3 regions of the Exiguobacterium sp. s91 genome follow, and region 3 is predicted to be linked to each of the others. Evidence: a T-box and tRNA genes for the amino acid it is inferred to sense, from the RefSeq annotation. Region 3 holds a T-box; the other regions hold tRNA genes.
The links. A T-box is a leader RNA that pairs with one kind of tRNA and senses whether it is charged. The one in region 3 lies ahead of argS (arginine--tRNA ligase), so its partner is inferred to be a tRNA-Arg.

Region 1: it encodes a tRNA-Arg, which carries the amino acid that the T-box ahead of argS (arginine--tRNA ligase) is inferred to sense. The anticodon was not compared.
Region 2: it encodes a tRNA-Arg, which carries the amino acid that the T-box ahead of argS (arginine--tRNA ligase) is inferred to sense. The anticodon was not compared.

The regions. Positions count from the first base shown of each region.
Region 1 covers NZ_JACSMZ010000001.1:396,332-407,067, reverse strand. The annotation lists gene gap (type I glyceraldehyde-3-phosphate dehydrogenase) at 1-239, opposite strand, end outside; gene KNQ06_RS01990 (sugar-binding transcriptional regulator) at 293-1,321, opposite strand; gene KNQ06_RS01985 (glutaredoxin family protein) at 1,437-1,697, opposite strand; gene KNQ06_RS01980 (RNA polymerase factor sigma-54) at 1,688-2,830, opposite strand; tRNA gene KNQ06_RS01975 (tRNA-Arg) at 2,985-3,060, shown strand; partial or broken gene clpP (ATP-dependent Clp endopeptidase proteolytic subunit ClpP) at 3,243-3,827, shown strand; gene KNQ06_RS01965 (hypothetical protein) at 3,940-4,176, opposite strand; gene whiA (DNA-binding protein WhiA) at 4,259-5,215, opposite strand; gene KNQ06_RS01955 (gluconeogenesis factor YvcK family protein) at 5,212-6,210, opposite strand; gene rapZ (RNase adapter RapZ) at 6,210-7,079, opposite strand; gene trxB (thioredoxin-disulfide reductase) at 7,191-8,153, opposite strand; gene KNQ06_RS01940 (tetratricopeptide repeat protein) at 8,215-9,699, opposite strand; gene kapB (sporulation phosphorelay system protein KapB) at 9,796-10,176, opposite strand; gene KNQ06_RS01930 (acyltransferase) at 10,207-10,689, opposite strand; gene ppaX (pyrophosphatase PpaX) at 10,673-10,736, opposite strand, start outside.
Region 2 covers NZ_JACSMZ010000001.1:641,198-651,933, reverse strand. The annotation lists gene clpX (ATP-dependent protease ATP-binding subunit ClpX) at 1-1,261, opposite strand, end outside; gene tig (trigger factor) at 1,496-2,788, opposite strand; gene KNQ06_RS03215 (hypothetical protein) at 2,899-3,882, opposite strand; gene KNQ06_RS03210 (hypothetical protein) at 3,911-4,435, opposite strand; tRNA gene KNQ06_RS03205 (tRNA-Arg) at 4,538-4,611, opposite strand; gene KNQ06_RS03200 (metallophosphoesterase family protein) at 4,685-5,194, opposite strand; gene KNQ06_RS03195 (XTP/dITP diphosphatase) at 5,200-5,793, opposite strand; gene rph (ribonuclease PH) at 5,790-6,545, opposite strand; gene racE (glutamate racemase) at 6,546-7,352, opposite strand; gene KNQ06_RS03180 (phosphocarrier protein HPr) at 7,439-7,702, opposite strand; gene KNQ06_RS03175 (acyl-CoA thioesterase) at 7,768-8,223, opposite strand; gene sdhB (succinate dehydrogenase iron-sulfur subunit) at 8,280-9,086, opposite strand; gene sdhA (succinate dehydrogenase flavoprotein subunit) at 9,086-10,736, opposite strand, start outside.
Region 3 covers NZ_JACSMZ010000003.1:52,776-63,511, reverse strand. The annotation lists gene KNQ06_RS13485 (DUF485 domain-containing protein) at 1-226, opposite strand, end outside; gene KNQ06_RS13480 (TVP38/TMEM64 family protein) at 490-1,137, opposite strand; gene trhO (oxygen-dependent tRNA uridine(34) hydroxylase TrhO) at 1,376-2,290, shown strand; gene KNQ06_RS13470 (alpha/beta hydrolase) at 2,352-3,134, opposite strand; gene KNQ06_RS13465 (GGDEF domain-containing protein) at 3,150-4,826, opposite strand; T-box leader at 4,956-5,174, shown strand; gene argS (arginine--tRNA ligase) at 5,235-6,917, shown strand; gene KNQ06_RS13455 (hypothetical protein) at 6,948-7,553, shown strand; gene KNQ06_RS13450 (metallophosphoesterase family protein) at 7,616-8,209, opposite strand; gene KNQ06_RS13445 (carboxymuconolactone decarboxylase family protein) at 8,286-8,699, opposite strand; gene KNQ06_RS13440 (LysR family transcriptional regulator) at 8,791-9,669, opposite strand; gene KNQ06_RS13435 (3-hydroxybutyrate dehydrogenase) at 9,791-10,576, shown strand; gene KNQ06_RS13430 (YajQ family cyclic di-GMP-binding protein) at 10,686-10,736, opposite strand, start outside.

The DNA.
Region 1 (10,736 bases), on a different contig from region 3:
GGGTTGCGGTTAGCAAGTGTTTTGATTTCTTTACCGTTGACGAGGAAGTAACCGTCGTGTACTTCAACTTCGCCGTCGAAACGACCTTGAGTCGTATCATATTTGAGAAGGTGTGCAAGCATTTTAGTGTCTGTAAGGTCGTTGATCGCGACTACTTCGATTCCATCGAATTGAAGAATTTGACGAAGTGCCAAACGTCCGATACGTCCAAATCCGTTAATACCAACTTTTACTGCCATGATAATTTTCCTCCTTTTAATGTAAAGCGAGTTATCTATTATTCAAAAGGGGGTTACCCTTTCAAAATCGAAGCTGCTGCGCCTTCATCCGTGATCAGGATGATGTCCGGCGACTGTTTGACATAGGCGTTGATCGCTTCTGCCTTCGAATGACCACCTGCGACGACGATGACGTGTTCGACTTGCTTCAAGTCAGCCAGTTGGAGACCAACCGTCTTGACCCGGTGCACGATGTTCCCGTCTCGGTCGAAGTAATATCCGAATGCTTCTGCTACTGCCTGTTCATGTTCCAGTCGGGTCAGGAGATCCTCAGACGCGCGACGACGTTTTGCCATCGTTTTCGCCTCACCAATTCCATGTACCACGATTGAAGCACCTTTAATCATTTGAAGTACATTTTTTATGCTCGGCTCTTCGATCATCTTGACGAAAGTCTCTGTGCTGACCATGTCTGGGATGTGAAGCAGATGATAATCACTTTGAGCGCGTGACGCCATCCGTGAGCATACTGTGTTCGCTTGTAGTTCGAGCGTTTCTCCCAGTCCTCCGCGTGCCGGAACGAACGTCATCGGACGGTGTTCCTTGTCTGGCGACATCATCGCCGCGACGGAAGCCATCGTCGTACCGCCTGTGACAGCGATCGTATTGTGATGGTCTGAAGAAAGCTCTCGTTTGAGTCGTGCGACGGTCGCCCGCCCCATGTCTCGTTGTACCCAGAAGGTCTCATCGGAATCACCCGGTACGATGACGACGTCCCGTACTCCGAGTCTCTCTTTCAAGGCTTTCGCCATGTCTGAGATCCCTGCGAGTTCTCCCATGATGCTGTGCATGCTGCGAAGAACGTTTCGTCCTTCATCCGTCAAGGACATCCCTTGCGTCGCGACCTCTAGGAGGTCTTGCTGCTTCAAGAAGTCGACTTCCCGCCGTAAGACGCGTTCCGTCAAGCCAAGGCTTGTCGCAAGCGTACGTCGTCCGATCGGTTGCATCAGTCGTACGTAATGAAGGATGTCGTAGCGTGTCTGCATTTCTTCGATCAGATCAGGCACGATTCGTTTTTGGATCTGGACTAACTGCCGAATCATGTATTTCCCTCTCCTCTCAAGTAGCTGGACGCTTTCTGTCCCGCATGTCATAACGTGTCCCACTTGGTACACCGTTATCATAACAGTCCATTTCTCGCCTTGCAAGTCTCGTTTCTCAAGTTTTTTGAAGTAAGCGGTTTCTTATCGTTTCCGTCTCGAATTTGCCATAACTCCAGATTTCCTCGTCATGCATGACGACCGGAATCTCATATAAGAACCGTAGACTGAGCGCTTCATCCTGATCAATGTTGACTTCCTCGAACGTCCATTCCGGAAACTCATCGAGTACGAAGTCGAGTAAGATGGCGGCCTCTTCACATAGCGTACATCCCGGACGTGAATAGAGTGTTAAGTGTCTGTGTCGTTTTAATCCCATTCTGATTGCGCCTTCCTTTGCTGCATCGTTTTTTTCGTTAAACCAAGCGCTGCCCGGTACTTCGCGACCGTCCGTCGCGCGACTGTCAGACCGTCTGCTTGCAGACGATCCGTCAATTGCTGATCACTTAACGGACGATCGCTGTGTTGAATGTATTCGGCGATCCGCCGTTTAATCAAAAAACTCGAATCTCCGGTTGTCGTCCGTGAGACGAACAAGTCTTCTAGGGCAACGAGACCATGGACCGTCTCGACATACTTCTCAGCAATCGCTCGACCAATCGTTGACGGATGATGTCCCGTTGCCTCAGCGACTTGTTTTTTCGTCAGTGGCTCGAGATGCAGTTCTCCCTTGAACCAGCGTTCTTGTCGCTCAAGCAAGACCGAGAGGATGGCATGCATCGTGACGCGACGTCTTTCGTACGCGCGCAAAAAAGGCGTTGCCTCTTTTAATCCGAGCCACGTCTGATCCGTGTCGAGTGTCATCCAGTCGATTTGAAGTTTTCCATCTAACAGGTGAATCCGCGCTTCTGCCATGACCGATCGTTCTTCTTTTGGAAGGTCCGGTGTCCGGCTCAGCCTTGTCAATCGTTTTCGCAACCGCGCTCGATCCTGTTCACTGAACTGAGCGAACACCTGACTCGCCGGTTCATGTCGTAGCCGATCCGTCAGTCCGATCAATTCCGCGTCGTCAAGCTCGATCGCCTGTAACCATTGGCACTCGCGTTCCGAGCGGGCAGCGATGCCGACTGGTTCACATTGTTGTAAGAGTGTCCGTGCTTCTGTAATCGTTGCGACATCGGTCGAGAAGGATGCAGCGAGCTGCTCGTCCGACGTCCGCAATAAACCGTCCGCTTCTAAATACACGATGAGTTGTTCCGCCATATATCCTATTTCCTGTCTGACTGATTCTAAACGTATTTGTGCAAGAAGCTCGTCTTCATAGGATGCCAAATGTCCTGCCATCTGCTCGACCTCTAGCGAAACCTGATTCGGGTAATGACGATGCAATCGTCGTTTCAACCGTCGCCATTCCTCCTCGAGCTCTGCCGCTGGTTGCTCAAGCACATGTAATTGATACTGTTGTGACGCCGATAAAGTCATCTGTTGCGTCTGTTCCTGGCGTTGATCCATCAATTCCCCCTCCTCCACTTCTTATTATAGAAGAAACGTTTTAAAAAACATGCTCTGAACCTTTCTCGAACCGCTCAGGAAAAGAAAAGTCATCCTTCCCTATTGCTTTTCTGAAAAAATGTCGCTATACTATTAATTGTTCAGTACATCAGATGCACCCGTAGCTCAGGGGATAGAGCACTGGTTTCCGGTACCAGGTGTCGGGAGTTCGAATCTCTCCGGGTGTACCATTTATTCAACTACAAGGCAATGCCAGCAATGGCGTTGCCTTTTTTCTATATTGATATGTTTCATTTGCCCTTGTAATGGAAAAATACCTAAAAGTCGCATCGTATCTTTTGACCAATATTGACCAAAGGATTATGATAAGGATAAGTCGAATAGGAAGCTACATACCAACTATAAGGAGGCAAAGACTATGTTAATTCCAACAGTCATCGAACAAACAAACCGCGGGGAACGTGCTTACGATATCTACTCACGTTTGCTAAAAGACCGCATCATTCTTCTTGGGAGCGCGATTGACGACAACGTCGCCAACTCAGTCGTTGCCCAACTTCTGTTCTTAGCAGCAGAAGATCCAGATAAAGAAATCTCGCTTTACATCAACAGCCCAGGTGGTTCGATCACTGCCGGTATGGCGATTTACGATACAATGAACTTCATCAAGCCACAAGTCTCAACGATTTGTATCGGTATGGCAGCATCGATGGGTGCGTTCTTGCTCCAAGCAGGCGCAAAAGGAAAACGTTTCGCGTTACCAAACGCTGAAATCATGATCCACCAACCACTCGGTGGTACACAAGGTCAAGCATCGGATATCAAAATCCATGCGGAGCGTATCATCAAAATGCGTGAGCACCTCAACAAAATCATGGCTGAAAACACAGGACAACCACTTGAAGTCATCGAACGCGATACAGAGCGTGACAACTTCATGTCAGCACAAGCTGCTGCTGATTACGGTCTCATCGACCGCGTCATGGAACGTGCATAAGTCATCCAGAGTGTCTCCTTCGGGAGGCACTTTTTTTGTATCCATAAAGTCTTGTCGCTTATCGTTGCATACAAAAAAACCTCCCGTTCCTTATAGAACGAGAGGTCGATGATCAGTCGATCAAGTCTGTGATGTCTGAAACGATATCGTGGTTTTCACGAATCAGCGAGTAGATCGCGTTCGCATGTGGCGAAAGCTCTTCTTCTGCTTGTAATTGTTTCAGGAATAAAGATGTTGCGAACGCAACGAGTGTGCTTTTCGGTACACCGATTGATTTTGCTTTTTTTGTTAACACTTCATCAAACTTCGCATCGACTGTCAGCGAAATACGTTTCTTTTCGTTAGCCATTTCAAAAACTCCTTAATTCGAACATTTAGTTGCATCGACTATATATTATAGTAGACTATGGTTCATCCCGCAAGCGACCCTCTTATAAGGCCCCTGTCATCGACTCTCCATTCCGTACTTTTTCAGCGATTTGATCAATCTTCCGCAACCGGTGATTGATCCCAGATTTTGAGATGGAGCCGCTTTCGACCATCTCACCGAGCTCTTGTAACGTGACGTCTTGATGTGTCACGCGCAAGATCGCGATTTCCTTCAACTTATCCGGTAAGACATCGAGTCCGACCGTCCGCTCGAGGAACTTGATGTTCTCGACTTGGCGTAATGCCGCACCAACCGTTTTGTTGAGGTTTGCCGTCTCACAGTTGACGAGACGGTTGACCGAGTTACGCATATCTTTTAAGATCCGGACGTCCTCGAACCGCAGCATCGATTGTGTCGCATCAACGAGCTTGAGGAAATCGGAAATCTTCTCGCTCTCCTTGATGTAGAGGATATGTCCCTTTTTCCGTTCGATTGCTTTCGCGTTCAAATCAAAGACGTTCGATAGACCACGGAGCGCTGCATTATGTTCTTCATATAAGCTGAAGATCTCCAAGTGATACGACGACGTCGCGGGATTGTTGAGCGAACCCCCGGCGAGGAACGCCCCTCGTAAATACGCCCGCGCTTTTCGTTCATCGTTGAGGATCGTATCACTGATTGAACGAATCATCGTGAACCCCTCTCCGAGGATTCCGAGGTCTTGCAAAATCTTATCCGCCTGTTGTTTGACGCGGACGATGTAGACGTTATTCTTTTTCAGACGCATTTTCTTCCGCACGAGCAGATCGAGATGGACACCATATGCTTTTTTTAGCAATGAGTAGATTCGACGGGCAATTGAGGCATTCTCGGTCGAGATATCGAGTGTCAGACCACGTCCGAGACCGAACGAGATCGCACCGTTCATCCGAGCGAGTGCCGCGAGTTCCGCCTTCATCTCGTGATCGGTGATCGGAATCTGCGTTAATTCTTTTTTGACTTCTGAGGCAAAGCTCATGTCAGCTCCTCCTTTCCTTCGAGTTGACGCATCCGTCGAATCGACAACACTTTTCGCATGACGAGGCTTGCGACGGCATCTGAGTCATGACGAATGAAGTGATGATTGTAATCGACGATATCGTCTGCCAGCACTTCAACGCCAGCGAGCTCGAATTGTTTTTCATTATAGGTGACGATGTCAGCGTGATCCTTCTGGTATTTCTTCAGGTAACTCGCATCGATCGATTCGTTGTTGACGATGATCGTATCAACGACGCCTTGTCCAAGGAAGCGTTCCAGTGCCGCTAAATGTTCATTCGCTGTGAACGCCGTCGTCTCGCCGGGTTGCGTCATGACGTTACAAATATAGACGACCGGAGCCAGTGATTGTTGGATCGCTTCCCGGATCTCATCGATCAGGACGTTCGGGATGATACTCGTATAGAGACTACCCGGACCAAGGACGATGACGTCGGCGTCAAGAATCGCCTGAATCGCTTCCGGTACCGGACGGACGTCTTGTTCTTCAAGGAAGATCCGTTCAATCTTCTTACCGACCTTCGGAATCAACGACTCACCTTTGACGATCGTTCCGTCCTCGAACTCAGCACATAACGTGATCGTCCGCTCTGTCGCCGGATAGACTTTTCCTTCCGCGTTCAACAGTTGTCCCATGACGCCGATTGCTTCGACGAACGAACCGTTACAGAGCTGGGTTGCTGCCGTCAGCATCAGGTTTCCGAGCGAATGCCCGTGTAAGCCTTCCCCAGTCTCGAACCGGTACTGCATGATTCGGTCCATCAACGTCTCCGACTTCGATAAGGAGACGATGACGTTTCGGATATCGCCCGGCGGCAACATGTTGAATTCCGTCCGCAGACGACCAGAACTGCCGCCGTCATCAGCGACCGTGACGATGGCTGTGATGTCGAGCGGATAATGCTTCAGTCCACGAAGAAGCGTCGAGAGTCCCGTCCCGCCACCGACAGCGACGACTTTACGTTCCCATTTCATCACTTCTCCTCCTTCGCATGCACATAATCCCGGTGATTCGTCTCGATGTGATACTGCGTCGCAAATTCTTTACTGATCGCTTCCGCGAACGTAATCGAGCGGTGTTTCCCGCCTGTACAACCGAGGGCGATGACGAGTTGCGACTTCCCTTCCCGCTCGTATTGTGGAATCAGGAACTCGAGCAAATCGACAAGTTTTTTATAGAACAGCTTCGCTTCCGGCCATTGCATGACGTACGACGCGACTTCCTCGTCGAGTCCTGTTTTTGGACGCAGCTCTGGAATGTAGAACGGATTCGGTAAGAAGCGCAGGTCAAAGACGAGATCGGCATCAAGCGGTAAGCCGTGTTTGAAACCGAACGACATGACGTTGACCGTGAACGGAATCCGCGTGCCTTCCGTGAACTCCTTCAAGAGACGCTCTTTCAGTGCAAGCGGCTTGATGTCACTCGTATCAATCAGCATCTGTGCCTTATCACGGAATCCTTCGAGCAACGTCCGCTCCCGTTCGATCCCGATCAATGGGGAATCCGTCGGTGCGAGCGGGTGCGAACGACGCGATTCCTTATAACGACGTACGAGGACATCGTTTCGTGCATCAAGATACAGCATTCGGATTTGTAAGTCCGTTTTCTTTAAATCCTCATAGACGACAAAAAAGCTGTCGATGAAATCACGCGCGCGGGTATCGATGGCAACGGCGATTTTAGGACGCACTTGTCCGATGACTTCGATGAGATGCGGCAGTAACGTCGGGGGTAGATTGTCGACACAAAAATAGCCTAAGTCCTCAAAGCTGTTCATTGCGACAGTCTTCCCAGCCCCACTCATACCCGTGATGATGACAAGTTGCGGTTGATTCTGTTCCATCTTTTCGCCCTCCAGACAACAGTTCCGTGTGTATTTTTCACTTCTTTCTCAGTATATCATAAAAAAAGAGCCAGCTTCACTGAAGTGTCCTTCAATGAAACTGGTTCGATATTATGCGTGTGAGGATTCTTGTAATTCTTCGAGCAACGCTTCGATGAAATGCTGTGCATTTTGCGCTGCAATCGAACCATCGTTCGTTGCTGTAACGACTTGGCGCAATGTTTTTTCACGCACGTCACCAGCAGCAAAGATGCCTTTGATGTTCGTTTCCATCGCTTCGTTCGTCACGACGTAGCCTTGGTCGTTCAAGATGCCGAGATCTTGGACGTAACCAGTGATCGGGTTCATCCCGATGTAGATGAAGACACCATCGATCGGATGCGTCGTTACGTCAGCTGTTTTTGTATTGATCAGCTCAATGCCGCCGACTTTCCCGTCTTGTTCGTTAATCTGTTTAACCGTATGGTTCCAGATGAAGTCGATTTTCGGGTTGTCGAACGCACGTTTTTGAAGAATCTTTTGAGCGCGGAGCTCGTCACGACGGTGTACGATCGTGACTTTTTTCGCGAAGCGTGTCAAGTAGACGCCTTCTTCAACCGCAGAGTCGCCCCCACCGATGACGAAGAGTTCTTTTTCTTTAAAGAACGCGCCATCACAGACAGCACAGTACGAGACACCGCGACCGCCGAGCTCTTCTTCACCCGGTACGCCGATTTTTTTATATTGTGCACCAGACGCGATGATGATCGCCCGTGCGTAGTAATCTTTGTTGTGTGCGTGAATCGTTTTGTATGCTTTACCGTCTTCGATGCTTCGAACGTCTCCGTACGCATATTCTGCGCCGAATGCTTTCGAGTGGTCGAACATTTTTTGCGAGAGATCGGGTCCGAGGATGCTATCGTATCCTGGGTAGTTCTCGATATCTTCTGTGTTCGCCATCTGACCGCCCGGAATCCCGCGTTCGATCATCAATGTCGAAAGGTTCGCACGTGATGCATAAAGTGCGGCTGTCATCCCAGCAGGTCCTGCCCCGATGATGATGACGTCATAAATTTTTTGTTCTGTTTCCGCCATGATTCCACCCCATTTTTAAATTTCATTGTAGTTTGAGTATAGGTGAGAATCGCCTAAACGTCTAACACTTTGCTTGTAGCGGTGCCAGCATCCGTTCATGTGTCCGGATCATCGATGCGACGTGATCAAACGAACAATCGACGAGTGATGCACATTCCTCGATCAACATCCCGTCCCGTAAATCATGGAACAGATAAAGCAGTGATGCAGCGGATGCTTCAATCGAATCGAACGATTCTCCGCTTAAGACGAGCTGTGCGAAGCGTTCATAAAAATCACCTTCGAGACTCATCCGTTCTTCGTCTGAAACGAATCGTTCCGCAAGACGGATCGTCTGCAATGCCCGGTGAATGCGTTCATCCACGACATCAGTCCGTCCTTCCATCTCGATGACAATCTGTTCCGTCAATAACAGAACGTCTTCCTGATCTGTCACTTCTGGCATCATCGACAATGCAAGCCGTGCTTCAGCATCGTTCAGTTTACCAAGGAGAAGTGCCGTAAAGATCCGCGAGACATCATCTTCTGTCTTTAGCGCTTGGATGAGTGCCGAGCGAAACTGAAGGTTGTGCCGAATGTCATACGTATCCGTCTCTTCCTTTAACGCTTGTGCTTCGTCCGACTTCAAGAAAGCGGCTGCTTCTTCGACGTGTCCTGTTTTATAGGCAGAGATTGATAACCAGTGCCCAAAGAGTGGGTCTCCCCGGTAACCGCGACGCTCAAGCAACTTCAACTCTTCATAGGCGATATCGTATCGTCCGATGATCGCTAACGTCGACGCGACCTTATAACGTGTCTCAAGGTGCACGGAACGGACGTGTTCGAGCTGACGAGAGAGACGGTGCGCCTCTTCGTCCTGACCCATCTCGTGTAGCAAGACGAGCGTGTTACAAAGGGCATGCAAATTCCCCGGATTCCCTTCAAGGACCCGTTCAAGGGAAGCGAATGCTTGATCGTTCTCTCCTAAATAGAACTCAACGATTGCAAGGTTGTTGTAGGCAGGCCAGAACGTCGGGTACTGGGTAATTAGTCCAGTCAACGTCTCCTGTGCCGCGAACAGCATTCCTTTATCGATCTGGCGTTGTGCCTGACCGTGCAGACGAATCAATTCGTCCTCTTCGTCGTCTTCCATCTCTTGTTCGAGATCAATCAGTTCCACGAGTGCGGCCGATGCCTCCGCGTGTTTGCCGTTTGGTGCTTGCTCTAAATATTCCATCGCATGTTGTCGCGCTTCTTCGTAAAGTGAGACGTGTGCGTAGTTATTCGCTAAATAAAAGAGTGCTTCCGTATTTGATGCGTCGAGTGCGCGTACTTGTTTCAAGACATCATTCGCATGATTGATTTCTCCTGTCTCGAATAAGACACGGGCATAACGGAGCAAATAACGGATGTCCGCTGGCTGAAGTGTCGTCGCCTCATCTAAATGATAGACGGCTTCGTCCAGTCGCCCTTCCCGGTGCGCCTTCCGTCCGCGGAAATAAAAAAGTTCCGCTTGGCGCGCTGTTATCGCAAAGGGGTCTGCTTTGTATTTGGTTAATTCCATCATGATTCAAGCCCCCATAAATAGTAAACTGGTTTCGTAGTTGCAGACACAAGAATACCCTATCTCTAGGAGGCATGCAACAGAAAAAAACGCCGGAGTTCATCCCCAGCGTTTCGCATAAATCGATTCCAGTTCTTTGTAATTCTCTAAGCATTTTCGTACAAAAGCATCCGTCTCTGGATTCAGTCCTTCAAGACGTGCCACGTCCTTGTCATATGCCTGCCGTAAGCTCGTCGCATAATCCGGAATCTCTCCGTCATACGCATAAACGACTGCGGGCGAAACCGTGATCTTTTCGTGCTTATGCAAGGCGGTCCGGATATGGAAGAGTGGAACATCGACTTGGTTCGGTTGGTGAAGATCTCCTTGAACGGGATGCTTCTCAACAGCCAACACCTCAACGACGAGACCTTGTGGACGTTCGGCGAATAATCTTCCGAAATACTTTCCTGTCTTATACGTAAAGCGGATGTGCGTCATCTTTTTTCCTTCTTCCTTCTCACAGTTTTGTCACATTTCGTGCCGGCGAAGCGGCTGACTTGAGACGCGTTCGTTCGGTGCAATGTCTCGGTGAACGACTGATCCGGCACCAACGACAGCACCATCTCCGATCGTTACGCCCGGTAGGATCGTCACGTTCGCACCGATCAAAACATTACTTCCGATGACGACGTCACCTAAACGATACTCCGTCGTCAAATATTCATGACAGAGAATCGTCGTATTGAAGCCGATGATCGTATTGTCACCAATCGTGATCCGCTCCGGGAACATCGTGTCCGGCATCACCATCAAGGCAAGTGCCGTCTTCTCCCCGATCTTCATCCGAAGACATGTCCGGTAGAGCGCGTTCTTAAAACGTAGCGACGGAGCAAAACGCCCGATCGTGATGATCGTAAAGCACCACATCACTTTAAAGAACGACACCGTCCGGTACATGTGCCAGAGTGGATTCGTCGTGCCAACCTGAAACCGATCAGTTCGCCGCGCCATTTTGTTCCTCCAGCCAAGCAGCAAGATGGTCCATCGAATCAATGATG
Region 2 (10,736 bases), on a different contig from region 3:
CCGTTTCTTTTTCTTTCCCATGTTCAATTGTACCATCTTTCAACTCAAGCGTTGGACCGCGTTTACCAGTCAACGTTTCTGCTGTAATGATGACTTTCGCGATGTCTTCACGCGATGGGATTTCGAACATGATATCAAGCATAGTTTCTTCGATGATGGAACGAAGACCACGCGCACCTGTTTTACGTTCGATTGCAAGTTTTGCAATCTCAAGAAGTGCATCTTCCGTGAAGTCGAGTTCGACATCATCGAGTTGAAGCATTTTCTTATATTGTTTCACGAGGGCGTTTTTCGGTTTCGTCAAGATTTGAACGAGTGCCTCTTCATCAAGTGGCTCGAGCGTCGCCATGACCGGCAAACGACCGATGAACTCTGGAATCAAACCGAACTTTTGAAGATCTTCTGGTAATGCAGCTGCCAGAATTTCTTTTTGTGTAAGGTTACGGTTCTCTGAATCGTTTCCGAATCCGATGACTTTTTTACCAAGACGACGTTTGATCGACTGATCGATACCATCGAATGCGCCACCGACGATAAACAAGATGTTCGTCGTATCGATTTGGATGAATTCTTGATGTGGGTGTTTTCGTCCACCTTGTGGCGGTACACTCGCAACCGTTCCTTCCAAAATCTTCAGCAAGGCTTGTTGGACACCCTCACCAGATACGTCACGTGTAATCGACGGGTTTTCTGATTTACGAGCGATCTTATCGATCTCATCAATGTAGATGATTCCTTTTTCAGCCTTCTCAACATCATAGTCCGCTGCTTGGATGAGTTTCAACAGGATGTTCTCGACGTCTTCACCGACATAACCGGCTTCCGTCAAACTTGTTGCATCTGCAATCGCAAACGGTACGTTCAAGATACGTGCCATCGTTTGGGCAAGAAGTGTTTTACCGCTACCTGTTGGTCCAATCATGACGATGTTCGACTTCGAAAGCTCGACATCATCTGCGCGACCACCAGCATTGATTCGTTTGTAGTGATTATACATCGCTACAGACAACGACTTCTTCGCTTTTTCTTGACCGATGACATAATCGTCAAGTGTCGTACGAATTTCATGCGGTTTCGGAACATTCTTTAGCTCGACTTCTTCTTCAGTGCCGAGTTCTTCCTCTACGATTTCATTGCAGAGTTCGATACACTCGTCGCAAATGTAAACGCCAGGTCCAGCAACAAGTTTGCGTACTTGTTCTTGTGTCTTTCCACAGAAAGAACATTTTAGCTGACCTTTTTCTTCGTTAAATTTAAACATAAAGGTCCACCCCTTTAACGTGGAAATTGTATGGATGCCTGTAGCATCCCGTCTCACGTTTTACTATTTATGATTGTAGCATGAACAAGGAAAGTCTTTCAAATCCTGGACGAACGATTTACAGTTTGATGTTCTGAACCAAGGATCGTTTGTCCTTGTTTGACCTATCGTACAAAAAAATCGACTCCAAGACCAGAAATTGGGCTTGAAGTCGATCGAAAACCATGAAATGGCTTATTTTGCTTTTGCGTTGTCGACGAGAACATCGATAGCTTTACGGAATTGAAGATCGCCTTTAAGCGTTTCAAGACCACCTTGTGGTGCAAGCATCGTTTCAAGTTGATCTGCAGGGATGTTGTAGAGTTCTGACATTGATTGAAGTTCAGTTTGAGTTTCCTCATCTGTTACTTCGATTTTCTCGTCAGCAACGATTTGCTTGAGGACGAGACGTGCTTTAACGCGCTCTTCCGCTTGCTCTTTCATTTCAGAACGCATTGCCTCTTCTGTCGTTCCAGTCAACTGGAAGTACATGTTGAGGTCGATGCCTTGTGATTGAATACGTTGTGTGAACTCTTGAACCATACGCTCGACTTCGTTTTCGACCATGACTTCTGGAAGATCAACTGTCGCATTTTTCGTAGCCGCTTCGACTAACTCATCGCGCATTGAAGCATCAGCTTCTTGTTTGCGTGTGTTTTCGAGACGCGTACGGATTTTTGTTTTCAACTCGTCGAGTGAAGAAACTTCTTCATCCATTTCTTTTGCGAACTCATCTGTCAATTCAGGGAGCTCTTGTGCTTTAACTTCGTGGATCGTTACTTTGAATGTAACTGGTTTTCCAGCGAGTGATGCTTCGTGGTATTCTTCTGGGAATGTCACTTCAAGATCTTTTTGCTCGCCAGTTTTTAAACCGACCATTTGCTCTTCGAATCCAGGAATGAAGTTTCCAGAACCGATGACGAGTGAGTAGTTCTCAGCAGTTCCGCCGTCGAATTGGTTTTCCCCATCGAAACCTGCGAAGTCGAATACGACTGTATCGCCATTCTCGATGACGCCATCTTCTTTAACGACGAGTTCTGCACCGCGTTCTTGTAATGTTTTGAGTTCAGCGTCGACGTCTTCGTCAGTAACGTTCGTTTCAACTGCTGTGTACTCAAGACCTTTGTACTCACCGAGTGTAGCTTCTGGCTCGATGACGAACGTGATTTTGAATTCGACTGGCTTGCCTTTTTCGAGTGTTTCAACGTCGATGTTCTCAAGCGCGATTGGCTCGATTCCTGATTCGACGACTGCACCTTCGATTGTGTCCTTGTAAAGGATATCGAGTGCATCTTGGTACAGTGCTTCTTCACCGTACATTTTGTTGAACATTGCGCGTGGCATTTTTCCTTTACGGAAACCAGGTGTGTTCAAAGTCTTAACGACTTTCTTGAACGCTTGGTCTACCGCTTTATCAAATGCTTCAGCAGGCGCTTCATACGTGAGGACGCCGAGGCTACCTGATTGTTTTTCCCATTTTGCAGTCATGCTGAGTCCCTCCAAAATTGTCAATTAGCGTACATGTGTGTACAACAAGTCACATTATAGCACAATCGTTCTGACGATTACCACTGTTGAACGAATCGTTTCCAGATGTCTCAATCGAAGTAAATCTGCTCGAATGCGATGACTTCTGGATAAAGGATATGTGCCGCTCGGTATAACCGCTTCGCCAGCGGACTGAGGATACGTTCCGGTTCTTCACGTTCAAATGTCAGACCTGCGAGTTCTTCGCATGCTGCGAGCCATTTCTCCATATCTGATCCGATTCGTTCTCGTTCTTCAAGATGAATCAGTTGATCCGATCGCAAGACGAGCAACGCTCGGAACGGATCCATTCGCTCTAACGTATGCATCGATGCCAGTAACGCTTGTTGCTCCTGTTGATGTACCATCAGGATTTCTTTTAAATCTTCGCGTGACGAGATCGTCCAGTCTACAGCTAAGTGTGGCACATGAATGCTTATCGGATATGACACGTGATCCAGCACGCTTCCCAATAACTGATCAATGACGAGTAGACTTTGATGTTCGGTCTCTTGCGCCTGAAGATATTTCTGGGTGATGTATGCAATGAGCTCAGAGGTCCGTTCGAATTCAATACCGGTCAAATGGCGCATTTGTTCGACCCAACTCCCATGTCGTAACACATGCATCAGTTCCGTTGCTGATGTTACCTCACGCTGCGCAACAGGGTTGTTTTGAACTGCCGGCTTTTGTTCGCGAACACGCATCTGTTGTTTGATTTCATCTAATCGAAGCGCGAGCCCATACGGCAGATACGGTGACGCCGAGCGCAAAGCGAGTTTCATCGGATAACGTTCTCCGAGTTCATAAAGAAAGAGTGCGAGCACTTGCTCGACACCCTCGACTTCAAGAAATCGTTCTGCCACTGTTTCAAATCGTTCCCGGTCATGCATTAAGAGTGGTTGAATGACATAGAGCCGGTGTAAGACATCTTCTCCTGTCAATTGGTCAGTCTCTAATTCCATAATCAATTGTTCTTGTTTAGAAGCGGGCAAACGAAGAATGCGCGCTCGCTCTACTTCTAGTTCATGTTCCATCCAGCGCGATGTCCCCATATTCCGGCACTCCTTCATGTTCAACTTCTTATTTCGTAAATGGATCGAGTAAAGACGTCCAGTTCGTGATTGCTTCTTGAAGTTGTCCTGCCTGCTCGATTCCTAATCGATTCAACGTATCTAACGAGACGTCCGCTTCAAGTAATCGAGCGATGTCTTCCGATTGATTCACGTACTGCTCGAGTTTTGCACTTAAATTTTGCAATTCTTGCGGCGGATTTTCAAGTCCCGCTAATCGTTGATCGATTTGATCCAGTTCTTGATTGAACTGATCAATCGTTCCGTTTTCCTTCAACTTTTCGATTTGTTGATCGAGTGCCTGTTCAGGGTTCGCAGATTCACGCGCTGTCGTAGCCGCCTCATTCAAGGAAGCCGACAAATCTGACGTGACTTGGACCGTGTCTTTTGCAATGCCTTGAAGTTCTCCAGCGTAATCGACACTATTTTTTACATCGTTGACCTGTTGTTTTGCATCGTCGACTGTATTTGAAATCTCACTACATCCAGCAAGAAACGTACTTAGCACGAGGACTGCTCCAACTTTCTTCCACATAGCATTCATCCCTTTCGAGTTCATGATACCTTAATTATAATCGAAAATCGGAATAAAAAAAAGAGACCACCCTCGTAAGGGCAGTCTCTATTTTAATTATAGCGTCCCAAGAGGGATTCGAACCCCCGACCGACGGCTTAGAAGGCCGTTGCTCTATCCTGCTGAGCTATTGGGACGTGTCAACACGAATAAACTATACTAGAACAATTCTTTCGTGTCAATCACATTACAAACATTGCATTTATTTTATTACAAAAATGTTCCGTCCAGATGCAGGGCATTCACTCGATCGCCATTCACATCGAGAAAATCGACAGAATAACGGTTTTGATCCACTTCAAGAATCGCATACGTCTTGTCTGGTCGATGACGTGGCATCCGGATTGAACCTGGATTGATGAATAACACGCCGTCCCGATATTCAGCCTTCGCAACATGGGAATGACCATATAAGACGATATCCGCCTGCTTTTCCTTCGCATGATGCTGTAAGACATCTAGACTGTATTTGACGTCCTGACGATGTCCGTGGACACAAAGGATGGTACGACCATCTATTTCCGACATGACTTCTTCCGGAAAATCGTGTCCGTAATCGCAATTCCCTCGCACAACACGATATGGATATAATGATTCGATGTCGCGCGTCAATTGGGAGTCCCCACAATGAAATGCCAAATCCACGTCTTGGTGACGTTCGAATATCGTAAGCAGTTCTTGTTCTAGTCCATGGCTATCACTAACGATCAACGCTCTCATCTTCATCACACTCCTAAGAAAGTAGTTAAGTCCTGTTCGAGCTTGCGCAATGCATTGCCACGATGACTAATCATCGCTTTTTCTTCTTTCGTCAACTCAGCAGCCGTCTGTCCGCTTGCCGTGACGAACAATGGATCATAACCGAAACCGTTCGAACCCGACGCTTCAAAACCGATTCGCCCTTCCATCGTCCCACGAACCGTCAATGTCTCACCCGTTGGTTTCGCTAGCGCGAGGACACAAACGAAGCGTGCCGTCCGCTCTTCCTCCGGAACACCTTTTAACTTTTCAAGTAGTAGAGCATTGTTCGCCGCATCCGACTTTTCAAGACCCGCGAAGCGTGCCGAGTAGACGCCGGGAGCGCCATCTAAAGCATCGACTTCAAGACCTGAATCATCAGCAAGTACCGCGTGACCAAAGTAGGCTGCTGCCTCTGTCGCTTTTAAGAGTGCATTCTCCTCGAATGTCTCACCTGTTTCATCCGTTTCCGGAGCATCAGCGTGATCGAGTAACGACTCGACTGAATAACCGAGACGACCCAGCATGCTTTCAAGTTCCTTCACTTTACCTGCATTGTGTGTTGCGACGATGACCTTCATCTATGTTCCCCCACTTCTTCTCCTACATACCACCAAGAGACACCGAGTGCATCTCGACCAGCATCAATCAGTTCCTTAATTCCTTTTTCCCCAAGTTCGAGCATATCGAGCATCTCTTGACGGGAAAATGTCGACTCTTCTCCTGTTGCTTGCATCTCGACGATTTTACCCGATGAGGTCATGACGAGATTGAAGTCGACTTCCGCCGCAGCGTCCTCTTCATAGCATAGATCGAGCAAGACATTCGACTCGACGATTCCAACCGAGATGGCTGCGATGCCCTCTTTGATCGGTGTATCTGTCAGTTTCCCGGCTTGGATCAATTGATCGACTGCTCGGACGAGTGCCAAAAAACCACCAGTGATTGATGCCGTTCGTGTCCCGCCATCTGCTTGAATGACATCACAGTCGATCCAGATTGTTCGTTCCCCGAGCTTCTCTAAATCGACGACTGCCCGAAGCGAGCGGCTGATCAGACGTTGGATTTCCATCGTCCGTCCCGTCTGCTTGCCGCGGACGGCTTCTCGTGCGGTCCGCTGAGCCGTTGCACGTGGTAACATCGAATATTCCGCATTGATCCAGCCCTGGCGTTTACCGCGAAGGAACGGTGGCACCTTCTCCTCGACGGTCGCTGTACAGAGGACTTTCGTATCGCCCAGTTCAATCAAGACAGAACCTTCTGCGTGTTTATTGACATCAATCGATAATTGAATAGGACGGAGATGGTCCGCCGTTCGTTGGTCTATCCGCATTTAATCTTCCTCCGTTCCAAGCACGATGCGCTCCGCATGGATGGTCTGATCGAGCCAATCCGTCGCAATCTGATCAAATGAGCGGATATCGCCTGTCGCGTAATAACGATGTTCCGGAATTTGTGTCACATCTGCTGAAATCGTATTGTAATCAAGTAGTGCTGCTACCTCGAGCGCTGTCTCGTCTCCTGAAGAGATTAGCTGGACGCCTGGTCCGATGACCCGTCCAATCACATCTGCTAGGAGCGGATAATGGGTGCACCCGAGGATCAATGTATCCATATCGTAATTCATCAATGGTCGTAATGTATTGGCAACGACACGTTCGACGTACGCACCATCTGTCTGCATCGACTCGACGAGCGGAACGAATGGCGGGCACGCTAACGATTCGACGACGACTTGCCCTTCGACGTGGCGTAACGCCTTCTCGTAGGAATTACTTGTAATCGTCATCTTCGTTCCAATGACACCGATTCGTTTCGTACGCGTCACCTTGACTGCCGCACGGGCTCCAGGATCAATGACACCGATGACAGGTATATTTAAACGTTCTCGCGCTTCTTTTAAGACGACAGCCGTGGCTGTGTTACAGGCGATCACGATCAATTTCACATCTTGTTGCACGAGATAATCAATCATCTCCCACGTAAACTCACGAATCTCTTCTTCTGGGCGAGGACCATACGGGCATCGTAATGTATCTCCGACATAGATGATTCGTTCGTGGGGCAACTGTCGCATCAACTCACGTGCGACCGTCAACCCACCGACTCCGGAATCTAGTACTCCAATCGCTCGATTCACTCTTCTCCACCTCTTTCTATCTTTCCTATGGTAACAAAAAAGGACGACGGTGCAAGACCGGCGTCCGAGAATGTACGATTACAGGATTACTGAGCAAGACCTTCGCTAGTCAGCATATCTGAAAGAGTCGTGATTGCTTCAGAAGCATCGTCACCGTTTGCAACGATTTTGATATCTGAATCTTTCGCGATTCCGAGTGAAAGAACACCCATGATTGACTTCAAGTTGACAGTCTTTCCGTTGTATTCCAAGTTGATGTCTGATTGGAATTTAGAAGCTGTGTTGACGAGCTGAGTAGCCGGACGAGCGTGAATGCCTGAATCCGCGATGACTTTGAATGTTTTTTCCATGATTAAGAAATCTCCCTTCACTAATAACGTACTAGTGAGTCGTTTTCGAATATGTGAACTCATTATCAAATGATAACGGATTCGAATCGATTCTGCAAGGAATTTTTATATGCTTCACTCCACGGGAATGCTTTCCCGGCACGGTCGATTTGTACCATCGATGTCCGTCCTGTGAACATCAGTTCACCTTGCTCATCAAACGCTCCATAATGGACGTCACACGATGCACTACCGACATGTACCGGGTACGCATAGACAGCGAGACGTGCCCGTGGGTAGACTTGGCGAATATAGTTACACTGAGCATCGGCGACGACGATGATGCCGTCATCTGCCAGCGAATATCCTGTTTCCTCTAACATCAATGTCCGAACGTCCTCAAAATAGACGAACGGTACCCGGTTATTCATATGACCATAGGCATCCGTCTCCGCAAAACGAACGGCGACGTCGAGTCGTGTGCCATGTTTCATCTGTTCAAGCCATGATTCAAGTTCTGGAATATAAGCTGGTACGCGCACAATGAGTTCCTCCTATCTGAATGAAAAAAGAAGGAGCAAGCTCCTTCTTTGATAAATCATGAACTAACTGCTTCACCTGTCCGTCCTTCGTCACTACCGAAGAACTTCTTGAATGAATGAAGTGTCGTCTGACGGTTCATCGCTGCGATCGAAGTCGTCAACGGAATCCCTTTCGGACAAACCTCGACACAGTTTTGAGCGTTACCGCACTGCATGATCCCGCCATCTTCCATTAACGCTTCAAGGCGTTCTTCCTTGTGGAAGGCACCTGTCGGATGCGAGTTGAATAGACGAACTTGTGAAATCGATGCTGGTCCGATGAATGTTGAACGATCGTTGACGTTCGGACATGCCTCGAGACACACACCACACGTCATACATTTCGATAACTCATATGCCCATTGACGTTTGTTCTCTGGCATCCGTGGTCCTGGACCTAAGTCGTACGTTCCATCGATTGGAACCCATGCTTTGACTTTCTTCAGCGCATCGAACATGCGTTGACGGTCGACTTGAAGGTCACGAACGATTGGGAACGTCTGCATCGGTTGAAGGCGGATTGGCTGTTCGAGTTTATCGACGAGTGCCGTACACGACTGACGTGGTGTACCGTTGATAACCATCGAACAAGCGCCACATACTTCTTCTAGGCACCCCATGTCCCAGTTGATTGGTGTCGTTTTTTCACCGGCTGCATTGACGGGGTTCCGACGAATCTCCATTAAAGCAGAGATAACGTTCATGTTCGGACGGTACGGAATTTCAAACGCTTCATCATACGGTTTACCATCTGGTCCATCTTGACGTTGAACGATGAATTGAACCGATTTTTGCGTAGTAGATGATTCGAGTGGTGTCGCCATTATGCTTTCACCTCTTTCTTCGACTTCTTGCTGTAGTCGCGTTTCCGTGGTGGAATCAACGACGTGTCGACGTCTTCATAGAAGATTTCTGGATGACCATTCGTATAACGCGCCATCGTCGTCTTCAAGAACTGTTCATCATTACGTTCCGGGAAGTCCGGTTTGTAGTGCGCTCCGCGACTCTCGTCACGTTTTAAGGCACCGAGCGTGATTGCTTCGGCTAGGTCGAGCATGTGATCGAGCTGACGAATGAACGATGCCCCTTGGTTACTCCAACGTGCTGTATCCGTTGCCGAGATTCGTGTGAAGCGATCGCGGAGTTCCTTGATTTTTGTAAGCGTTTCTTCGAGCTTATCGTTATACCGGACGACCGTGACGTTATCCGTCATGATCTCCCCAAGCTCACGGTGGATTTGATACGCATTTTCCGTACCTTCCATTGATAGGATATCGTTGAAACGGTTGATTTCTTCGATCTTATGCGCTTCGACGACGTCCTCGCTCATCTCATGAACCGATGTCTCGAGTTCGTTCATATATGCGATTGCAGATGGTCCAGCGACCATTCCGCCGTATACCGCAGAGAGAAGCGAGTTCGCTCCGAGACGGTTACCGCCGTGCATCGAATAATCACATTCACCAGCTGCGAACAATCCAGGGATGTTCGTCATTTGATCGTAGTCGACCCATAGTCCACCCATTGAATAGTGAACAGCCGGGAAAATCTTCATCGGTACTTTTCGTGGATCATCACCGACGAACTTCTCGTAGATTTCAAGGATCCCACCGAGTTTGACATCGAGTTCTTTTGCGTCTTTATGTGATAGATCCAGATAGACCATGTTCTCCCCGTTGACGCCGAGTTTTTGATTGACACAGACGTCAAAAATCTCGCGTGTCGCGATATCTCGTGGAACAAGGTTTCCGTACGCCGGATATTTCTCTTCAAGGAAGTACCAAGGTTTACCGTCTTTATACGTCCAGACGCGACCACCTTCACCTCGTGCTGATTCACTCATGAGACGTAATTTATCGTCTCCAGGAATCGCTGTCGGGTGAATCTGAATGAACTCACCGTTCGCGTAGATTGCTCCTTGACGATAGACAGCTGCTGCTGCTTGTCCTGTGTTGATGACCGAGTTCGTCGATTTTCCGAAGATGACCCCAGGACCACCCGTCGCGAGGATGACAGAGTCCGCGGCAAATGCCTCGATTTCCATCGTCCGGAGGTTTTGACAAACCGCTCCACGACAGATGCCATTGTCATCGATGATGGCACGAAGGAATTCCCATCCTTCATATTTTTCTACCAAGCCTTGCGCTTCGAACTTACGAACCTGTTCATCTAATGCGTACAACAGTTGTTGGCCTGTCGTCGCTCCAGCGTATGCCGTCCGGTGATGCAACGTTCCTCCGAAACGTCGGAAGTCGAGTAAGCCTTCCGGTGTCCGGTTGAACATAACACCCATCCGGTCGAACATATGAATGATCTTTGGCGCTGCTTCCGCCATTTTTTGAACAGGTGGTTGATTTGCGAGGAAGTCCCCACCGTATACCGTGTCATCGAAATGCTGGTATGGTGAATCCCCTTCCCCTTTTGTATTGACCGCTCCGTTGATGCCACCTTGTGCACAAACAGAGTGTGAGCGT
Region 3 (10,736 bases):
AAGCGAAGATCCAAGCACCTGTAATATCACCGAACACCGGCTGATTTAAAATCGTGAAGTAGCTTGTTAAAATCGGAAGCGTAAAATAAAAAATAAGACAGAAACTGATGGCTGGAAGAATGAAGCCATTCTTTTGACGCATCAATTGTTGAAAAGTAGCGCTCTCGACGATTGCTGGAGCGGATTGAGTCGCTTCATTTTTTTGAACTTCGGACACTTGATGCATGAGGACGCCTCCTTTAAGGAATGAATGTAAATTCATTATAAGGATGTCGTTTCTGGAAAAGCTATCCTAATTTTTAAGAAGAAAAGCTCATTATTATATTAATATTGGTCATACCAATTTAATGTAAGCGTTTTCAATATTGAACATTGTTTGAACGTTATTTTTATATATTAATTATGTCGGAAAATGATTCAAAAGACCTATTACCCGGAAAATGAGAACAACTTAAAAAGCCTGCCTATGGAATCATAGACAGGCTTGAGTCATTTTTCAGATGGACGTTCGATCTTATCTTCGATTTCCCGTAAATGATCCGCACGTTTTGAGAGCGCACGACGCTTCAGCCATTCTTCCGTACCGCGACTGACTCCCCAGATGGCGAGTAAAATTAAAAATAGAAGGACAAGACGCATCGGACGTTCAAGGAACGTGGACCATTCCTTTCCGATTAGCGAGAAGATGATGACGACGATCAGACGACCGGCACCAGCAGCGATCAAATACGTCCGCAGCGATAGTTGAATCATGGCGGAAATGGACGTGATGATGAACGCAGGCATGAACGGAAGCGAGAAAAAGAATCCGAGTGAGATGGGACTCATGTGACGAACACGTTCGATCCACTGTTGTGCGGCATGGTGTTTTTCAAGCCAACGCGTAACCGGACGACGAAATAGATATCGAATACAAGCGAAGACGACGAGTGATCCAAGCATGCTCCCGACCCATGATACGAGAACACCCATACCAAAACCATAGGTTGCCGCATTCGCGGAAATGATCAGGACGAGTGGCAGGAAAGGAAATAGAGACTCAAGAAACGGGGCAATCAAACCGGTGGCAGCTCCTCCAGGTAAGTCTTGGAGAAAGAAAATCATCTGCTCGATCCAGTCACGAAGTGTATGGAGCATTCGGAATCCTCCTTGCGAGATGTACTACTGTGTTTTATTTTACCTCTTTCTGATTCAGAAAGGGAATGAAATTCCTTGAAAGGGATTCAGGAATTGTAGATTGTACATTCGAAAGGGAGTTGGTATTATACTTAAATGGGTGCGTTTTGCAGGCGTTCCCAGCTAGTCAATAGCTAGACGCTTCGTTTGCCAACGTTCGTTTTACTGCAAAAAACTGACATGGGGGCTAATGAGGAATATGAAACCTTATCGCGTACTATTATTTTATAAGTATGTTCCGATCGAAAATGCGGAACAGCTAACGAAAGAGCATCTTGCTTACTGTAAAGAGCTCGGTATTAAAGGTCGGATTTTGATCGCACCAGAAGGAATCAACGGCACACTCTCTGGAACGGTCGAACAAACGGAACAATACATGAAGGACTTGACGGCGGATCCACGATTCGCTGACATCGAATTCAAAATCGATGAAGTCGAAGGGCACGCCTTCAAAAAGACGTTCGTCCGTTACAAAAAAGAACTCGTCACATGGCGTTTTGAGGATGAATTCAACGTACCAGAAGAACACGCTGCGTATCTTGAACCAGCAGAGTGGAAAGAAATGATGAAACAAGATGATGTCGTCATTCTCGATGTACGCAACAACTATGAATACGACCTCGGACACTTCAAGAATGCTGTAAAAGTGGATGTCGATGCTTCACGGGAATTCCCGGAGTGGCTTGACGAGAACGAGCATTTGTTTGAAGGGAAAAAGGTTCTCACATACTGTACGGGTGGCGTTCGTTGTGAAAAATTCACGGCGTACTTCCGTAAACGGCAACAGAGTGATGATATCTTCCATCTTAAAGGTGGAGTCGTCATGTACGGAAAAGATGAACAGACGCAAGGAGAAGACTGGGAAGGCGAACTGTACGTCTTTGATGAGCGTGTACAAGTTCCTGTTAATGCCGTTAATCCTTCTGTCGTCTCAGAATGTTACTACTGTGGAAAACCGGAGACGCGCTACGTTAATTGTGCAAACCCGGAATGTAATCGACAGCACTTCTGCTGTGAAGAATGCGAACCAAAAGTCATGCGTTCGTGTTCCGATGAATGCCGGGAGCATCCGCGCAACCGTTATGAAAAAGAGCAACAAGAAGAATTAGTATAAGGCACGCGTAAAAAGCCGGAAGATTTCTTTATTAGTAGAAATCGCCCGGCTTTTTGTGTATTCACGAGGAAGGAAACAAGTAACGTAAAATATCCGGTAAACGCTCGGCCCAGGCCGTTTCATGATGAATCGCTTCCGGAATGATCGTATAGCGACTTTGAGTAAGTTTCTGTTCGACCGCTCGCGCTAAGACATCATTTGTGTGTAAATAATCCGTTTCGGTCATCGGACCACTCACTTCTTTTGTCCCAACATCCATATAACAGCGATGGGTAGCAGACAGCGACGGACTGCGCTCGATGAATTCAAGGAGTGAGGAGAAGTTTGCCCATCCGGCCGTCGACAGGGCAGCGACGCGCGTGATGACTTCCGGATATGCGAACAATCCATAGAGCGAAATGACGCCACCCATCGAGCTGCCGATCATCGTCGTATCGTCAGGGCGTGTCGCGTAGTTGGCATCAATGTACGGTTTTAACTCGCGGATGATCCAGTCCATGTAGACCTTACCGTTTCCCCCGATCGACTTCCGGTGCGAAGGATAAGCAGTCCGCATCAATAAAGCTTCATCACTCCAAGGAGCGTAGTCATCGTAACGATCCATTCCGTCTTCTGGACTGTCGATCGCGACGACCATTGCCGGAATCTGTGTCTGTTGTAGCGCAAGATGAATCTCCCAGCCTTTTCCGAACGAGGCGGTCTCTCCACTGAAGACGTTTTGTCCATCGTGCATATAAATCACAGGTAACGCTTCAGAAGGATCTAAATGGGGTGGCCGATGAATCCGAATCGTCCGATGAGTTTGTGATGTCGGTAGCGTCATTTCAATTTCAGTAATCGACAATAGAGTCACGACCTTTCAAAGGTTTGCATAATGCGCGGTACAATTGCGCCCATTGTGTTTTCCGCCGACATAGAGTGCATGATCGGCTTGACGTAACGATTCTTCGAACGTCCGTTGATATCTTTCCTCCACTGTATCAATTCCGAGGCTGACCGTTAAGGACAGTCGGTGACCATCGACGAGGAAGGGACGATCCATGACCGCATGGCGGACCGTCTCGGCAATCTGGATAGCAGCCTCTTGACTACCATTTCGCAACAGAAGTACGAATTCCTCCCCACCATAACGAGCAGCAAAGACATCATCATATTGTAATTGGATCGCCTGGATACGTCGACCGAGTTCACGAAGGACGAGATCGCCTACTTTATGACCGTACGTATCATTGACACGTTTGAAATGATCGATATCGAACAGGATCACGGAGAGCGGATAGCAGTCAGCGGCAAATTCCTGCCGACCGTGTTCATAAAAAGCCCGACTATTCGGTAATTCGGTCAAGGCATCGGTCCGACTTTCCGTATAGAGTTGGACCGTTTCACGTGAGCGTTCTAAGACGCGACAAAAGATACGGAGCAAACGAGATAATTCGTCGGCATTTGTCACATCATAGGCGTCTGCGACTTGATGGAATAGGATGATCGAAACATCGACCTCTCCGCTCGTAATCGAAGGAATCGCTAGCATCGAGTGACGATCGACAGGCAATCCGATTTGAATATCGTTTCCCCAGTCGCAACGCAGCCCATAGATGATCGGGGTATGCAAATCGTCGGCTGACAAGGAATGAAACAGTGGTAACACGTCGATTGGTTGTTTCGTCCGGATGTTATAGATGACTTGTTTCCGCTGTTGTTGAATCGAGATCCAACCTTCAGAAAACGGCAATAGATGCGGTAAATCGAGGAGCAACGAATCGATCGTCTCGCGCTCGAAGCGGGAAATCAACAAGTGTTCCTTCGCATCATCAAATCGCTTGGCATTATCGTTTGCTTCAAGGGAGTCACCACGCTCTTGCAACAGACGTTTGAACAAAAAGAGAATCAATGCGGAAACTGTAGCCGCGACGAGCGGACTTTCATCGTAGAACCAGATTCCAAGTAGAGCACTTAACATGCTAATCCCGTAGACGAGGGACTGAAGTTTTACGAGACGTTGCCAATCGTATTTCAAGTAGAGGAAGCGATTGACGAACAGACATTGGAAATAAGAGACAAGGAAGACGGTGATCAAAAAGCCGATGAAAGGGAGTAAGGCTTTCGTATACGTAAAGTTTGAGCCGATTGGTCCGCCGAGCGCATAATACGCAAAGGCTGGAAGCGAGATGTAGACTAAATCGAACAAGGCGTTGATCGGGTAGAGATAAACGAAACGTTTCCAACGAATCGCTTTTCGGTGAGACATGAATTGAAAGACGAGAATACCGACTTGGCTTAAAATCAAGGCGTACGTTAAACCGTAATTGAGGAATAAAAATAAGATGATGCCTTCTTGGAATGTATAGTAAATGCCACCACGACGGACATTATCGAACTGAAACAGGAGAACGAGTCCGAATAAATAAAGAGTGTTGATGATGGAGACAGAAGGATGGAAGGTTGGTGGATGAACGATGCCGATCACTAATAATGTCAAGGCGACGAGACCGAAGACGATCCAGCTCGTCCGGGCTACATGTTGGTAGTAGCGCATGAAACATCCCTCCCCCTGAGAAGTATCTTTTATTCCTATACCCGAATTGTGGAAATTTTGATGAGCCATTTACCAAAAAAATAAGGTTGAGAGAAAAGAAAGAATTGCGTATAATGTGAAAGATATCGAATACAGTCAATGATGAAGAGAGTAACGGTTGATATTCGTCAACTAGCGAATCAGGGAATGGTGGAAGCCTGAGGACGAACCGGTCGTGAAGCGCACTTCTGAGACGCTGCCCGATTCCAGAAGGAAAAGGCGTAGCCGGGGGAACCCCGTTATCCCCAAACAAGGTGGGTGTCGAAATGACACCAAGAAGAGTGGTACCGCGGTCATTCCGTCTCTTTGCGCGTGGCGCAAGGGGCGTTTTTTATTGCCAAAAAATCAGTGAAGCAGGAGGAAATAAAGATGAGTTATAAAGCGCAGTATGCAGAAGTATTACATCAAGTCATGGAAGGTGCCTTATCAGTTGAACAAATCGAACAACTGATTGAGCAACCGAAACATGAAGATCATGGAGATCTAGCATTCCCATGTTTCATGCTCGCTAAAGCATTCCGTAAAGCACCGAACATGATTGCTTCGGAGCTCGCAGAAAAAATTGACGCGCCGTTGTTCTCGAACGTTCAAGCTGTTGGTCCTTACATCAACGTCTTCTTGAACCGGGATGTCGTCTCGCAAGAAATCGTCAACCAAGTTTTGACGGAAAAAGAGGCGTTCGGATCAAGTGAAGCCAACGGGAAAACGATCGTCACTGATTTTTCATCACCAAACATCGCGAAACCCTTCTCGATGGGTCACTTGCGTTCGACAGTCATCGGGAACGCGCTCAACCAGATTTCGCGTAAAAAAGGGTACGACGTCGTCGGTGTCAACCACTTAGGGGACTGGGGAACTCAGTTCGGGAAATTGATGGTCGCTTACACGATGTGGGGTGAGGAAGAAGCGGTCCGTGCAGAACCAATCAAGGAATTGTTGAAATTATACGTCCGGTTCCACGAAGAAGCGGAAACAAATCCGGCACTTGAGGACGAAGGACGTCTCTGGTTCAAAAAACTCGAACAAGGTGATGAGCAGGCGACAACTCTTTGGACGTGGTTCCGTGAAGTCTCACTCGTTGAGTTCAACCGTGTCTATGAGATGCTTGGTGTTAAATTCGATAGTTTGAACGGAGAAGCCTTCTACAACGATAAGATGCAACACGTCATCGATTTGCTCGAAGAAAAAGATCTCCTCGTCGAATCAGAAGGGGCAATGGTCGTCGACCTCGAAGCAGAAGGTATGCCACCTGCCTTGATTAAAAAGAAAGATGGCGCAACGCTTTATGCGACACGTGACTTAGCAGCTGCCGTCTATCGTCTTGAAACGTACCGCTTTGAGCAAGCGTTCTACGTCGTCGGTGGGGAACAAGCGCTTCACTTCAAGCAATTGTTCGCAGTCTTGAAGAAACTTGGATTCGAAAACGTCGACGGAATGCACCATGTCCCATTCGGTTTGATCATGAAGGACGGAAAGAAAATGTCGACGCGTAAAGGTCGGATCGTCTTGCTTGAAGAAGTACTACAAGAAGCAATCGATGTTGCGAAGCAAAACATCGCGGAAAAAAATCCGAACTTAGCGAATGCCGAAGCCACGGCTCGCCAAGTTGGTGTTGGCGCGGTCATCTTCCATGACTTGAAGAACGAACGGATGAACAACATCGAGTTCGATCTTGAGCAGATGTTGAAATTCGAAGGCGAAACAGGACCGTATGTCCAGTACACGAATGCCCGTGCGCACTCATTGCTCCGTAAAGGTGGCTATGATGGAACACCATTCGCTGGTAGTGCAGATGATCATGCATGGGGTGTCGTCTCGATGCTAAACCAATTCTCGACGGTCATCGATCGCGCGTTCACACGTCGTGAGCCATCAATCATCAGCCGTTACGTCTTAGATCTTGCACAAAGCTTCAATAAATACTACGGACACGTCCGTGTTCTCGAAGATGACGCAGCAAAACAATCGCGTCTTGCACTCGTCAAGTCTGTCACGATCGTCTTGACAGAGGGTCTTCGTTTGCTTGGTGTCGGCGCTCCAGAAGAAATGTAAGACCAATCCACGAATAAGAAGAGGTAGATTATGAAGACTGAGACGAAAGAACGATTACAGCAAGCTGCTTCACAGATGAAGCAGGAGCCTTTGGCAGAAACGGTCGCCTTCATGGCTGAGTTTCACGGGAAAGTCGCTGCTTGGTTACCGGGAGAGTCTGTCGATTTCGTTCACGATTTCGTGACGGCGCCGGAAGCCGATTTGATTGCTCCGATTGAAGGAGACGCATTACGGACGAAAGACAATTTTGAATTCTTCATGCGTAAGAAACAGACACGGAAAAAACTGGGTGAACTGTTGACGCTTTGGAAGTCAGCACGTACGACAGAGACGTTGAGTCAAATCGATGCGATCGGATTGAAAAAATGGCTCGCTCGTAATGAATTCCGTTCGGAAGACAAACCATGGGATTATTTGAACCGTCTGCATGTTCTCCTGTTCCTTGATTTGATGACGACGATCATCGATGATCATCGATTGACGAGTCTGCATGAGCAACTTGTCGGTACGACACCAGTCCCGACGAGCTTCGTACGTCGTCAAGGGGATGTCCGTCAAGTCATCGAAACATTCGCGGAAGAGACGAACTTCACACAAGTGGATGTCGTCAAGGCATCGCTTGTCCGTTATCTCTGATCAATAAGATACACGAACAAAAGCCGTCGAGCCCTGTGCCCGACGGCTTTTGTCGTATCTTCTTACTTCGCCTGATAGAACACGATCGTTTGTTGCTCTGAATCGTAAAGACACCATTCTCGTTCGAACACGACGGGACCTAGATTGACGGCATACCGTCCTCCTTTGATGGATAAAGTTTGACCTAGTGGGCTCGGTTTGGCGATGCCATTTCGAAACAAACCTCTGATATGACTATGACCAAAAAAGAGTAACGGTTCGCGTTGTTGTGACAGGTCGGGTAGAAAATCCCGCGACCAACTGAGTTGGTCTCCATGAATCAACAATGCCCCCTCGATGCGTTGTTTTCGAGGGCAATCGCGTAATACATCGATGACAGGAGATAGATGCGGTGGAACGAGCGACAGGATGCGCTCTTCTTGATTACCAAGTAACGTCTTAAAATCAATCAGCTTTAAAAAATCATCATCGAGCGTCACGACGAGGGAGAGCGATTCGAAAGAATAGCGCTTTGCTCGCTTTTTACCGACATGGCATTCATGAACATCACCGAGACAAAACAAATGCGCATCGGGAGCGAGCCGCCGTATGTCAGCTAGGACAGCCGCTGTGTCGGCTACTGAGCTGTGAAGATCCGCAAAAAGGGCATAACGCATGATCGACCACTCCTTTGTTAAGGAGATACCCGAAAATGCGTCATGCCCATCTTTTTTCAATTAAGTCGTACGGATCTTATTCTGTTTCGACTGTGACGCCACGTTCTGCGAAGACGACTTTTGCGACTTCAAGTGCGTTCAAGACACGTGGGAATCCAGTGTAAGGAACAAGATGCATGATAGCTTCGACGATTTCGTTTCCTGTTAAACCAGCTGTCAATCCAGTATTGATGTGGAGAGCAAGCTGTGGTTCTGTACCTTGTGTGACGAGAGAAGCAATCGTCACGATTGCGCGGTCACGGTTGACGAGACCATCGCGGCTGTAAACTTCACCGTATGCGAAATCCGTGATCCACTCACCGACTGCTGGAGCGATATCTTTCAGGGATTCAGAGATTTTGTCATGCGTCGATTGTGCAGCGTTTGCGTCTGTGAATTCGCTGAGTTTTTTAACGCCTGTTTCGTGACGTGATTCAAAATGAGTTGCCATGGTAAAGGACTTCCTTTCTTTTTTAACGATGTTCTCATCGTAAAGGAAGAATTTCCATTCTACAAATACATGGTTTTTATGAAAAGTATGCTTATTTGGAATACATATCGCTGACGAATTGAATCCATTTCCGCGTCACGTACGATTGGTAGCGACCGGTTGGAACAGCGATTCCTAAGTGCCACGGGACTCGTGTTTCAAGTGGGATCGTTTTGACGCCACGAATCGAAAAGCGATCCGCGATCGAACGCGGCAGGACAGTCACGGCATTTCCTTCTGCGACTAGTAAACATAAGAAGTCCCACTGCGAGCTCACCCGAGACACGTTAGGCGTAAATCCGGCATCTTGGCAGGCGTTCAAGACAACATCGTGTAGCGAGAACGTTTCGTTGAACAAGACGAACGGCATGTCGGAAACTTCTTCTAACGCAATCATCGACCGATCAGCGAGTGGATGATCACTCGGTAAGAATAAATGCAATTCTTCTTCAATGAAGGGGTGTGTCGTTAAATGCTCATCCGAAGGCAGCACCGTTGCGATCAAATCGACTTCACCGGCGACGACCGCTTTTTCTAACGCATGTCCACCGGCTTCGATTAATTCGATTTGAATCATCGGATACATCTCTTCGAAGCGACGCAGTAGACCCGGGAAAAACAGCGAACCAATTAGTGGGGGTACGCCGAGCCGAATCGTTCCCTTCGTCAGATGCATGACATCATAGAGATGAGAAGGCAGATCAGATAACTGTCGCAGAATCTTTTCACCTTCAATCAATAAGGTCTCGCCGGCATCCGTCAGGACGATTTGTCGTTTGCTCCGGTCGAACAATTCCATCTCAAGTTCTTCTTCTAAGTGACGGACCATTTTACTGAGTGTCGGTTGCGTGACGTGGAGATGTTCAGCGGCACGAGTGAAGCTTTTGAAGCGTGCCACTTCCGTAAAGTATTCCAGTTGGCGGAAATCCATCAGTATTCTCCTATTCTTTTGAGTTATAGATGTCATAACAAGTATTCATTTTTATTATTCTTTCAATCAGCGTACAGTAAAGAGACCGAACACGTAAAGATAAAGAAAGAAGGAATCCATCATGATGAAACAACTCGAAGGAAAAGTCGCGTTAATTACAGGAGCAGCAAGCGGAATCGGTCTTGAGATCGCTGAAGAATTCGCTCAAGAAGGTGCGAAGGTCGTCATCGTCGATCTTCAGGAAGAAGCTGCAAAACGCTCTGCTGAAACGCTTCGTGAAAAAGGCTTCGATGCGTTTGCTGTCGCAGGTGATGTGACAAGTGAAGAGGCAATCAAATCAAGTATCGATCAGACTGTCGCACATTACGGAACGATTGATATCGTCATCAATAACGCGGGAATGCAACACGTCTCACCAATCGAAGAGTTCTCGACTGAGAAATTCGACTTGCTTCAAAGCATCATGCTTCGTGCACCATTCCTTTATACGAAATATGTCTTCCCGATCATGAAAAAACAAGGCTCTGGACGGATCTTGAACATGTCATCGATCAACGGATTGATTGGTTTTGCAGGGAAAGCTGCTTATAACAGTGCGAAACACGGTGTCATCGGTTTAACGAAAGTCGCAGCATTAGAAGGGGCAACTTCGGGTATCACGGTCAACGCGATTTGCCCAGGATATGTCGATACACCACTCGTCCAAAACCAATTGTCTTCGCTCGCTGAAACACGGAATGTACCACTCGAACGTGTATTAGAAGAAGTCATCTATCCACTTGTCCCGCAACAACGGTTACTCCAAGTCAAAGAAATCGCGGATTACGCTATTTTCCTTGCAAGTGACAAAGCAGCAGGTGTCACGGGTCAAGCTGTCGTTCTCGATGGTGGTTACACAGCGCAATAAGCAACAATATAAATGAAGGGAGGTGCTTCTTGGATACGATCCAGAAAGCACCTCCCTTTTTTGTTTGATGGACTGAACAAGAACGTTCAGCCGATTTAACGCGAGTAGATTAACGGAAGTTAATGAATTGAACGTCGACCGATAACGGAAGCTCACGAAC